DNA from 4 places in the Serratia sp. AS12 genome. Region 1 is predicted to be linked to each of the others. Evidence: predicted binding sites of a transcription regulator. Region 1 holds the regulator's gene; each other region holds the start of a gene.
What was found. The regulator Fur, encoded in region 1, represses iron uptake genes when iron is present. The targets are predictions, from matches to a motif close to ATAATAATGAGAACNACTATCAA.

Region 1 (2,195 bases):
GCCCTGAACAAACTGGCGGAACAGCGTAATATCAGCCGCAGCGAGCTTATTGAGCAAATGCTGCTGGCACAACTGGCGGATGAACAGCCGGAACATTGATCTTTGCAGCCGCACATGCGGCGCGGTGTTATGGATGACACCGATCAACACCGTTTTATTCCTCCCGGCATCGCATAAACGCGATAAAACCCCGGGGTAAATCTCTGGCATGATACGCACTTACCGGTAAGAGGCAGATTCTTGCCATGTCATCATTTTAATCGGTGTTATCGCGTTCAACGCTAACATCGTGCAATGCAATTAATTGAATTTAAAGGTTATACGCGATATGGCTAATGTAGGCATTTTCTTTGGCAGCGACACTGGCAATACCGAAAACATTGCCAAGATGGTCCAGAAAATTCTTCAGCAGCAGTTTGGCAAAGAGGTGTCGGAAATCCGCGACATCGCCAAAAGCAGCAAAGAGGATCTGGAAGCTTTCGACATCCTGCTGTTGGGTATTCCTACCTGGTACTACGGCGAAGCCCAGTGCGATTGGGATGACTTCTTCCCGACGTTGGAAGAAATCGATTTCAACGGCAAGCTGGTTGCGCTGTTCGGCTGTGGCGACCAGGAAGACTATGCGGAATATTTCTGTGATGCAATGGGCACCATCCGCGACATCATTGAGCCACGCGGCGCCGCGATTGTCGGCCACTGGCCGACCAAGGGTTACCATTTCGAAGCATCGAAAGGTTTGGCGGATGACAATTTCTTCATCGGCCTGGCGATTGACGAAGATCGTCAACCGGAATTGACCAACGATCGCGTCGCGGCCTGGGTGAAGCAGATCAGCGAAGAACTGAGCCTGGCCGATATCGTCGGCTAACCCTCAAAGGTTGAACAAAAGCCCTGCAAAGTGCATAGTGTTGCCAGCAGGGCCGTTCATCGGCAGCACGGATTTCTGCAATAGAAGCTACATGTTTGTAACTTCCCACATCGTCAAGGTAGACTGAGATATCGGTTTATCCCATCCATCAAGACGTTGCGTGTGTAACATGCAATTGTGCCATGATATCTTTGTTAACAACCGGCGGTTTCCATTTAGGGCAACCGGTTCTATAATGACACGCAATTAACTCTTTGTGCCGACCGATGCCACAGGCAAGAATGCCTCAACTTGATTAGCATAGTAACAGGACTGAATCCGCATGACTGACAACAACACCGCATTGAAGAAGGCCGGCCTAAAAGTCACGCTTCCGCGACTCAAAATCCTGGAAGTACTGCAAAATCCGGAATGCCATCACGTCAGTGCGGAAGATTTGTACAAAAAACTGATCGACATGGGCGAAGAAATTGGCCTGGCGACGGTTTACCGCGTACTGAACCAGTTTGATGATGCCGGGATTGTGACCCGTCACAACTTCGAAGGCGGCAAGTCCGTGTTCGAATTGACCCAACAGCATCACCACGATCACCTGATTTGCCTGGACTGCGGCAAAGTGATCGAATTCAGCGATGAGTCTATCGAAGTGCGTCAGCGTGATATCGCCAAGCAGCATGGCATCAAGCTCACCAACCACAGCCTCTACCTGTATGGTCACTGTGAAATCGGTGATTGCCGCGAAAACGACACCCTGCACGACAAAAAATAATGCCCTCAACCGGCATTGAGAACCGCCTTAACGGCGGTTTTTTTATGCCTCCAGGTGAGAGCAAAAAAATCCCCGGACAGGCCCGGGGAAAATCACATCTGAAAGACAACAATTGCAGCGGCACTTCTCCACGGTACTTCTCTCACTTCCCACTTACGCTCACGTCACCGTCAACTCACCCGCCGACACGCGGATGGGTAAACTCGTCACAATGCATATTCAAGAAACAGCAGCCGATCGAAGAAAATCGGCCAGGCATAGTCGAAAACGCCGCGAACGCGGAACCCTTGGTTCAGGTAGATTTGGCAGGCATCGCTGCGTTGCCATACGCACAGCACGATATGTGTCGCCCGGCGCTGCTGCGCCTGCTGCTTAATCAGGGCAAACATTGGGTTAAAATAGCCCTGTCCGCGGAATCGGCTCTCGATGGCCAGGCTACAGACAAAGTAATCGTCCGCACCGCACTGGCTGTGCACAAAATCGTCGTAGGCCTCATCAAGCGGCTTCATTTCATCGCGATATAGATAGCTCGCCTTAACGCCATATAACTCGTCGAGA
Region 2 (2,195 bases), 2.5 Mb from region 1:
CGGCGATGACGTCGACCCGTTTTGGTTTTGGGGTGGCGGTGCTGGGTGTGGTATTGGCTTTCGCCATGCGCGGTTTGCGCCAGGTGGGCAGCGGCGGGCAGGGCGAAAAGCTCCAGCCCGCCAGCGAGACTACCGAGAAATAAACTGTTTTTCCAACAGCGTCAGCAAGTTGCCGGCGCTGTAATAATCCAGCCGGAAGGTATCGTTGCCCAGCGCGTAAACCCGTTTGTGTTGCACCGCCGGCAGGTGAGCGAGAAAAGGATTGGCCAGCAGGCGTTGCGCGTCGGCGTCGCCGTTGGCGAACAGCATCAGCGTCTGGCCGTTCAGGCCTTCCGCCAGGTTCTCGCCGCTCAACTGAATAATGTCTTTACGCACGCCCATGCTGCGGCTGTTGTTCAATTTGGCGGGCGGTACCGCCAGGGTGAAACCGAGCTGTTTAAGCATCTGCCCCTGAGAGGAGTCGGCGGTCCACAGATTGGCGGTTTTGCCGTCCGAACCAAACACCAACGCGGAGACCGGCTGTTCAGGCAGCGTCATGCGCTGTTTCAGCGCTTTTTCACGCGCATCAAAATCGCTAATGACCTTATGCGCCTGGGCTTCATGCCCGGTGGCCTGGCCCAGTTCTGCGGCCAGTTCTTGCCAGCTTTTGTCGTCGTAATTGACCACCAGCACCGGGGCGATGGCAGAGAGCTGATCGTACAGGCGCAGGGCGGAATCGGCGCCGGTGGCCGAGATGATAATCAGGTCGGGCGCAACACCGGCGATGGCTTCCGCATTGGGTTCGCCGATGTACAGGCGTTTAACGCCGCGTTGCGCGGCGATGTCACTCCATTGACGGAAGAATCCCTGTTTGTCCGCCAGACGGCTGCCGGGCGTGGTTGCCCCGCTGGCGACGACCGGTGCGTCGATGGCCAGCAGGGTGCCGGTGACGGTAACGCTGGTAGAAACGATACGGGCAGGAGGCTGATTGAGGGTGATCACGCCGCGTGAGGTTTCAATGTTACGCGGCCAGCTGGCATCGGCGGCGTGAGCGGCGCTGATTGCCGCTAGCCCGAACAGTGCCAGGCCGAAGATCAGGTTCTTCTTCATAAAGAAAGTCCTTAGGTTTTAAATAGTAATACTTATCATTTATATAATTTATGCTGCTGATTTTCTACCACGATGAAGAGGAGAGGAGCTGTTTACAATTATTGACATGGCAAATTTCCAAGGGTACTTTAACGCGGTCAAACATAAATGATAATCATTATTATGTTTGTTATCATTCACGAAGAGAAATGGAGTACCGATGAGCGTGACTGTAAAGGGTGCCGGCCAAAAGAAACCGCAAAGCAAGGAGAGCGAACTGAATACTGCAGGCGTTTCGCCCACCTCGGGCTTCTTCTTTACCTCTCCTTTCCGTAGCCTGAGTACGCAAGGCTGCTTCGCCAAAATCACGCTGCCCGCTGCGGGCGGGGACCAGGTGAATGGGGAGTTTCAGCGAGAAGTACGGCACGCTTTCGCCGAAGCGAAACTGGCCGGCGTGAAGAACCCGGTACTCTGTGGCGCCATTCCTTTTGATACTCATCAACCTTCAGTGTTGTTTATTCCCCAGCAAACTCAGTGGTTTGAACGCGATGCCTTTTTGGCCGGCGTAACGCAGCCGCAGGACACCTTGCCGGAAATTACCCGGCAAACCGAAGTGCCTGCCCAGCAGCCCTTCATGCAGATGGTTGCCGATGCGGTGCAGGCGACCCGTGGCGACCGGTTGGATAAAGTGGTGCTGTCGCGCCTGCTGGAGATTGAAACCCGCGAACCTGTTGATCGCCAGGCGCTGATGGCGCGCATCATCGCCCAGAACCCTAACGGTTTCCACTTCCACGTACCGCTTGAGCAAGGGGCGCTGGTGGGCGCCAGCCCGGAATTGCTGTTGCGTAAATCCGGCGCGCAGTTCCATTCCAATCCGCTGGCCGGCTCTGCCCGCCGCGATGCCGATCCGCAGCGGGACCGTGAAATCAGCCAACAGCTATTGGTGTCGGACAAAGACCTTTATGAGCACAAGTTCGTCACCGAAGGCATGCGCCAGGTATTGGCCGACCGCTGCCGCCACTTGAACATCCCGTCATCCCCTGAATTATTGAGCACCACCACGCTGTGGCACCTGTCTACGCCTATTGATGGCGAAGCCGCCAGCCGGGCGGAAAATGCGCTTTCGC
Region 3 (2,195 bases), 1.9 Mb from region 1:
CGCAGCTTCTCTTCCGGCAAGCGGAACGCCAGCCCGGTAGTATGGCCGCCCTCTTTCAGCGCCAGCATGCGCCCAGGCTGATGCAGGGTACCGCGTCCGGCGGTTAACCGCAGGCAAAACGCACGGTGCCACCCCTGCAACGTAGCCGGCCGCACTTCTTCGGATTCGAATACCGGGTTCCACATCAGTGAACCATAGCCAAATACCCACACCGGGCTGTTATCTGGACGACGGGATAAAGTACAACTCAGCGAGGCCGCACGCTGCTCTGATGTCAGTAACAGCGACTCCTCAATTGTGCCGAATGCTGTTTTGCAATCTGCCTTTTGCAGAAAATCTCGCGTTAACATCTTAACAACCTCCTGGGAATAGGCTACTCCTACTCCCTCGCCACTGCGATCTCTGGAATTTTTATTTTTTGGATGCGGAATTTTATTAATTCAATAGTCACTCCACGATAATAATGACCTTATTCTTTTCTCGATCCGCAATCAAGTTTCAAAACGTAGATAAAGTGAAAAAGTATTTGTACGCGGAAGCAATAATATTAATTGTATGCGTAGCTATGCAGATATTGTGATTTTACCGGCACCCGAAGCTGGGTTTTAAGGTCACTTTTTGTGCCAATGGCCGTCGTCGCCTTTGCGATAGATCTGCTTTACCGCCGCCCAGGCGACTTTATGCGCCGTTTCTTCGCGGCTGTCATCGCCGCGGCGGTCATCAGAATCACTGTATTGATCCCAGGCGCTATTAAACGCTTCTTTATAGATCTCTTGTGCATGATCCGGCAGCACATTTTTCACATTGTCAGGCAAGGCGCTCTTGCTGTTGTACGGCATCATTTTTCTCCATAACGACGTATTAATCTATAAGCCTAGTCAATACCGCCTGCCGCCTCAACTAGCAAACGATTCTCATTATCAAATGACATGATATACTCGGCGCCAAACGAACATAAGGAGATCACCGTGAATACCGATGCCCCCCGCTCACGCGCGCCTTACCTGATTGAAGTCGCCCTTGTCCGTGACATCACGCCGCACCTGCGTCGCATCACCTTTAGCGCGCCAGACCTGCGCTATTACCCGGCGCAAGCCGCTGCCGCGCACATCAAGGTTTTCCTGCCGCTCGCAGGCCAACAGCAACCGGATCTCCCAACGCTGACCGCTAGCGGCCCGGTTTGGGCAGCGGACGCGGTACGCCCGATTATTCGCACCTATTCGGTGCGCGCCGTGCGCCCGGAACTGGCCGAGATCGACATCGAATTCGCCATCCACGACCATAGCGGCCCGGCGGTAAACTTTGCGCGCCAGGCCAAAGCGGGCGACAAAATTGGCATCAGCAACCCTGGCGGCCCCAAACCGATGCTGCCGCCAGCCGATTTCTACTGCCTGGCCGGCGATCCTTCATCTTTACCCGCGCTGGCCGCGTTGCTGGAACAGCTGCCGGCGAGCAGCGAAGGCCATGCTTTTATCCGCGTGGATACTGCCGCCGACGTTATCAGCATGAAAAAACCTGCCGGCGTCGAGCTGAATTGGATTATCGGCGGCACCGAAAAAACGCCGGAGCTGATAACCCAATTTTGCGCATTATCCTTGCCGCAGGCCGCCACCCAGTTCTGGCTGGCGGGTGAAGATCGCCTGGTGGTCGAGCTGCGCCGCTACCTGCGCCGCGATCGCCAATGTGATCGTAATCAGCTTTATGCCGTGCCTTACTGGCGTGAGGGGTTAAATGAAGAGGGTTATCATAATAAACGGCATGAAATCATGGATAATATTGACGACTAATGGGAATTTTTCCCTTTATTAACCATACAATGCGTGTATAACTGCAATTTACGCGCCATTGATGCGAAAAGTTAATCCCACTACGTAAAAGTAAGTAAATAAAACCGCATCAGATGCGGTTTTTTTGTTAACCTTGTCACACAAAGCAAGCAATTGCTTTTTCGAGTAACACAACATCACATCATTACCCGACACAAGACACTGGGTGTATCCTATTATTATTAAATATAAATATGCCCAATGGATTTCAAGCTGCGGTCAACAATGCAGCAGCGTGAAAGGCGGCGGGTAAACATTCTGGATACGCGAGTTGCCGTACTGCGGCAGTCAGCGATGACGGGTCCACGCTGTTTGAGAAGGAGTACCATCAAAATGAAGTCGCAACACGATCCTGGCCGATCCAAATCC
Region 4 (2,195 bases), 2.5 Mb from region 1:
AACCGGAACCTAGAGCGTAAATCGCCAGTACCCCGCAGGCAAGCGCCAGTATCGACGCGGTCAGCGCCGGCCGCGACAGGGCACGCAATTTTTGATCGGTCATCAGACGGGCAGCCAACATCGACATTAGCGCTGCCTCCTGAACATATGGCGTTGGCGCACCAGCATGATCAGCAGCGGTGCGCCAATCAGGGCGGTCACGATGGAAACGCGCAGTTCGCCGGCCACCAGGAAGCGGCCAATCAGATCGGCGCTCAGCAGCAGGATGGGGGTCAATACCAGCGTCCACGGCAGCATCCAATGCAGCTCGGATCCCGCCAGCCGGCGGGCAATGTGCGGCATCATCAGGCCGATGAAAGCAATCGGTCCGACGGCGGCGGTGGCGCCCCCGCACAGCAGGGTGATCGCCAGCAGGCCCAGCAATTGGGTGCGGACGATGCCGGTGCCCAGCGCAGTGGCCAATTCGCTGCCCATGCTCAGGCTGTTAAGCGATTTGCTCATCCACAGTGTGATTAGCGTGCCCAGCAGGATCGGCAGGGTGACGGTACGCACCACCTGCATATTTTGAATATCCAGCGAACCGGCCTGCCAAAACCGCAGTTGATCGAACACCAGCGGATTCAGCAGAGAAATCCCTGAGGTCATTCCCTCCAGCACCGCCGCCAGCGCGACACCGGCCAACGTCAGGCGGACCGGGTTCAGGCTGCTGCCGCCAAGAGCGCCGATCAACGCGACCAGCAGTGCAGCGAACATCGCCCCGGCAAAGGCGAACCACAGGTATTGGCTAACCTCGGCGGCCCCAAAGAAGGTGATGCCCAGTACCACGGCAAATCCCGCTCCGGCGTTCACGCCGAGAATGCCCGGATCGGCCAGTGGGTTGCGGGTGAGGGTTTGCATCAATACGCCGGACAGGCCCAGCGCAATGCCGGCCAATACGCCCACCAGCGTGCGCGGCAATCTGGCTTCGGTAATGATGGTGCAATCCGCTCCACGGCATTGACCGTTCAGCGCCTGGACAACCGTATCGAATGGGATGGATTTAGCGCCGAGCGACAGGCTGAGCAGCATCACGGCCAACAGCGCGCAAACGGCAAGCAGCAAACCCGATAGTTTGCGACGAAATGAGTGGGGAGTGCCGCTAATAAGACGATCCCTGGGGGCTGGAATGGACGGTGTGCCATTGCGTGTAGTCCGTAACATAACAATCCGTTATTTAATTGAATATAAATGATATTTATTATCATTATTGATTGCTTTCATCTATGTTACCATGACTCCCTTCGCTATTGCAGCACAGACGCTGTCCCTTTTCCTAAGTTGTGGTGAGAAAGCTGATGAGTAAGCCCTCTATTTTGCTGGATTTTGGCCTGCTTAAGACCAATGGCGCGTTTCGTGCCGTATTTTGCGCGCGTTTTATTTCCATTCTGGCGCTGGGATTGATGGCTATTGCGATCCCGGTTCAGATCCAGGCGTTGACCGGTTCGACCCTGTTGGTCGGGCTGTCCGTGACGCTGGCGGGCAGCGGTATGTTTGCCGGTTTGCTGATGGGGGGCGTGTTGGCCGATCGCTACGAGCGCCGCCGTTTGATCCTGTTTGCTCGCTCCACCTGCGGCATTGGCTTTATCGGGCTGTGCCTGAACGCCGCCTTGCCGACCCCTTCGTTAACGGCGATTTATTTGCTGGCCGTGTGGGACGGTTTCTTCGGTGCGGTCGGGGTGACGGCGCTGCTGGCCGCCACGCCGGCGTTGGTGGGGCGTGAAAACATCGTCCAGGCCGGCGCCATCAGTATGCTGACGGTGCGTTTTGGCTCGATCCTGTCGCCGGCGATAGGAGGCCTGGTGATCGCTCACTCCGGCGTGATGTGGAACTACGGCCTGGCGGCGTTGGGCACTTTACTGACGTTGATCCCCTTGCTGCGTCTGCCGCAGTTGGCACCGCCGCCACAACCGCGCGAACACCCGCTGCGCGCATTGGTCGGTGGTTTCGGCTTCCTGTTCCGCAACCGGGTAATCGGCATGGTGGCGCTGATCGGCGCGCTGCTGACCATGGCCAGTGCGGTGCGGGTGTTATATCCGGCGATGTCCGGCATGTGGCACGTCAGCGCTGCGCAATTGGGCTTTATGTATTCTGCTGTCCCGCTCGGCGCGGCGATTGGCGCTTTCACCAGCGGCCGGGTCGCTCACGTAGCGCGGCCG

Region 2: SERAS12_RS18065 (isochorismate synthase) is a predicted target of Fur. The motif match lies at 1,231-1,253, and genes of this name have one in related genera.
Region 3: SERAS12_RS14985 (siderophore-interacting protein) is a predicted target of Fur. The motif match lies at 902-924, and genes of this name have one in related genera.
Region 4: fepD (Fe(3+)-siderophore ABC transporter permease) is a predicted target of Fur. The motif match lies at 1,222-1,244, and genes of this name have one in related genera.

The regions. Positions count from the first base shown of each region.
Region 1 is NC_015566.1:1,325,051-1,327,245, reverse strand. Features, by position in the region: gene ybfE (LexA regulated protein) at 1-99, shown strand, start outside; gene fldA (flavodoxin FldA) at 329-868, shown strand; gene fur (ferric iron uptake transcriptional regulator) at 1,191-1,637, shown strand; gene SERAS12_RS06125 (glycosyltransferase) at 1,844-2,195, opposite strand, start outside.
Region 2 is NC_015566.1:3,854,230-3,856,424, reverse strand. Features, by position in the region: gene entS (enterobactin transporter EntS) at 1-143, shown strand, start outside; gene fepB (Fe2+-enterobactin ABC transporter substrate-binding protein) at 130-1,089, opposite strand; gene SERAS12_RS18065 (isochorismate synthase) at 1,289-2,195, shown strand, end outside.
Region 3 is NC_015566.1:3,198,350-3,200,544, forward strand. Features, by position in the region: gene SERAS12_RS14975 (gamma-glutamylcyclotransferase) at 1-350, opposite strand, end outside; gene chaB (putative cation transport regulator ChaB) at 612-839, opposite strand; gene SERAS12_RS14985 (siderophore-interacting protein) at 969-1,787, shown strand; gene chaA (sodium-potassium/proton antiporter ChaA) at 2,160-2,195, shown strand, end outside.
Region 4 is NC_015566.1:3,856,690-3,858,884, reverse strand. Features, by position in the region: gene fepG (iron-enterobactin ABC transporter permease) at 1-127, opposite strand, end outside; gene fepD (Fe(3+)-siderophore ABC transporter permease) at 127-1,200, opposite strand; gene entS (enterobactin transporter EntS) at 1,335-2,195, shown strand, end outside.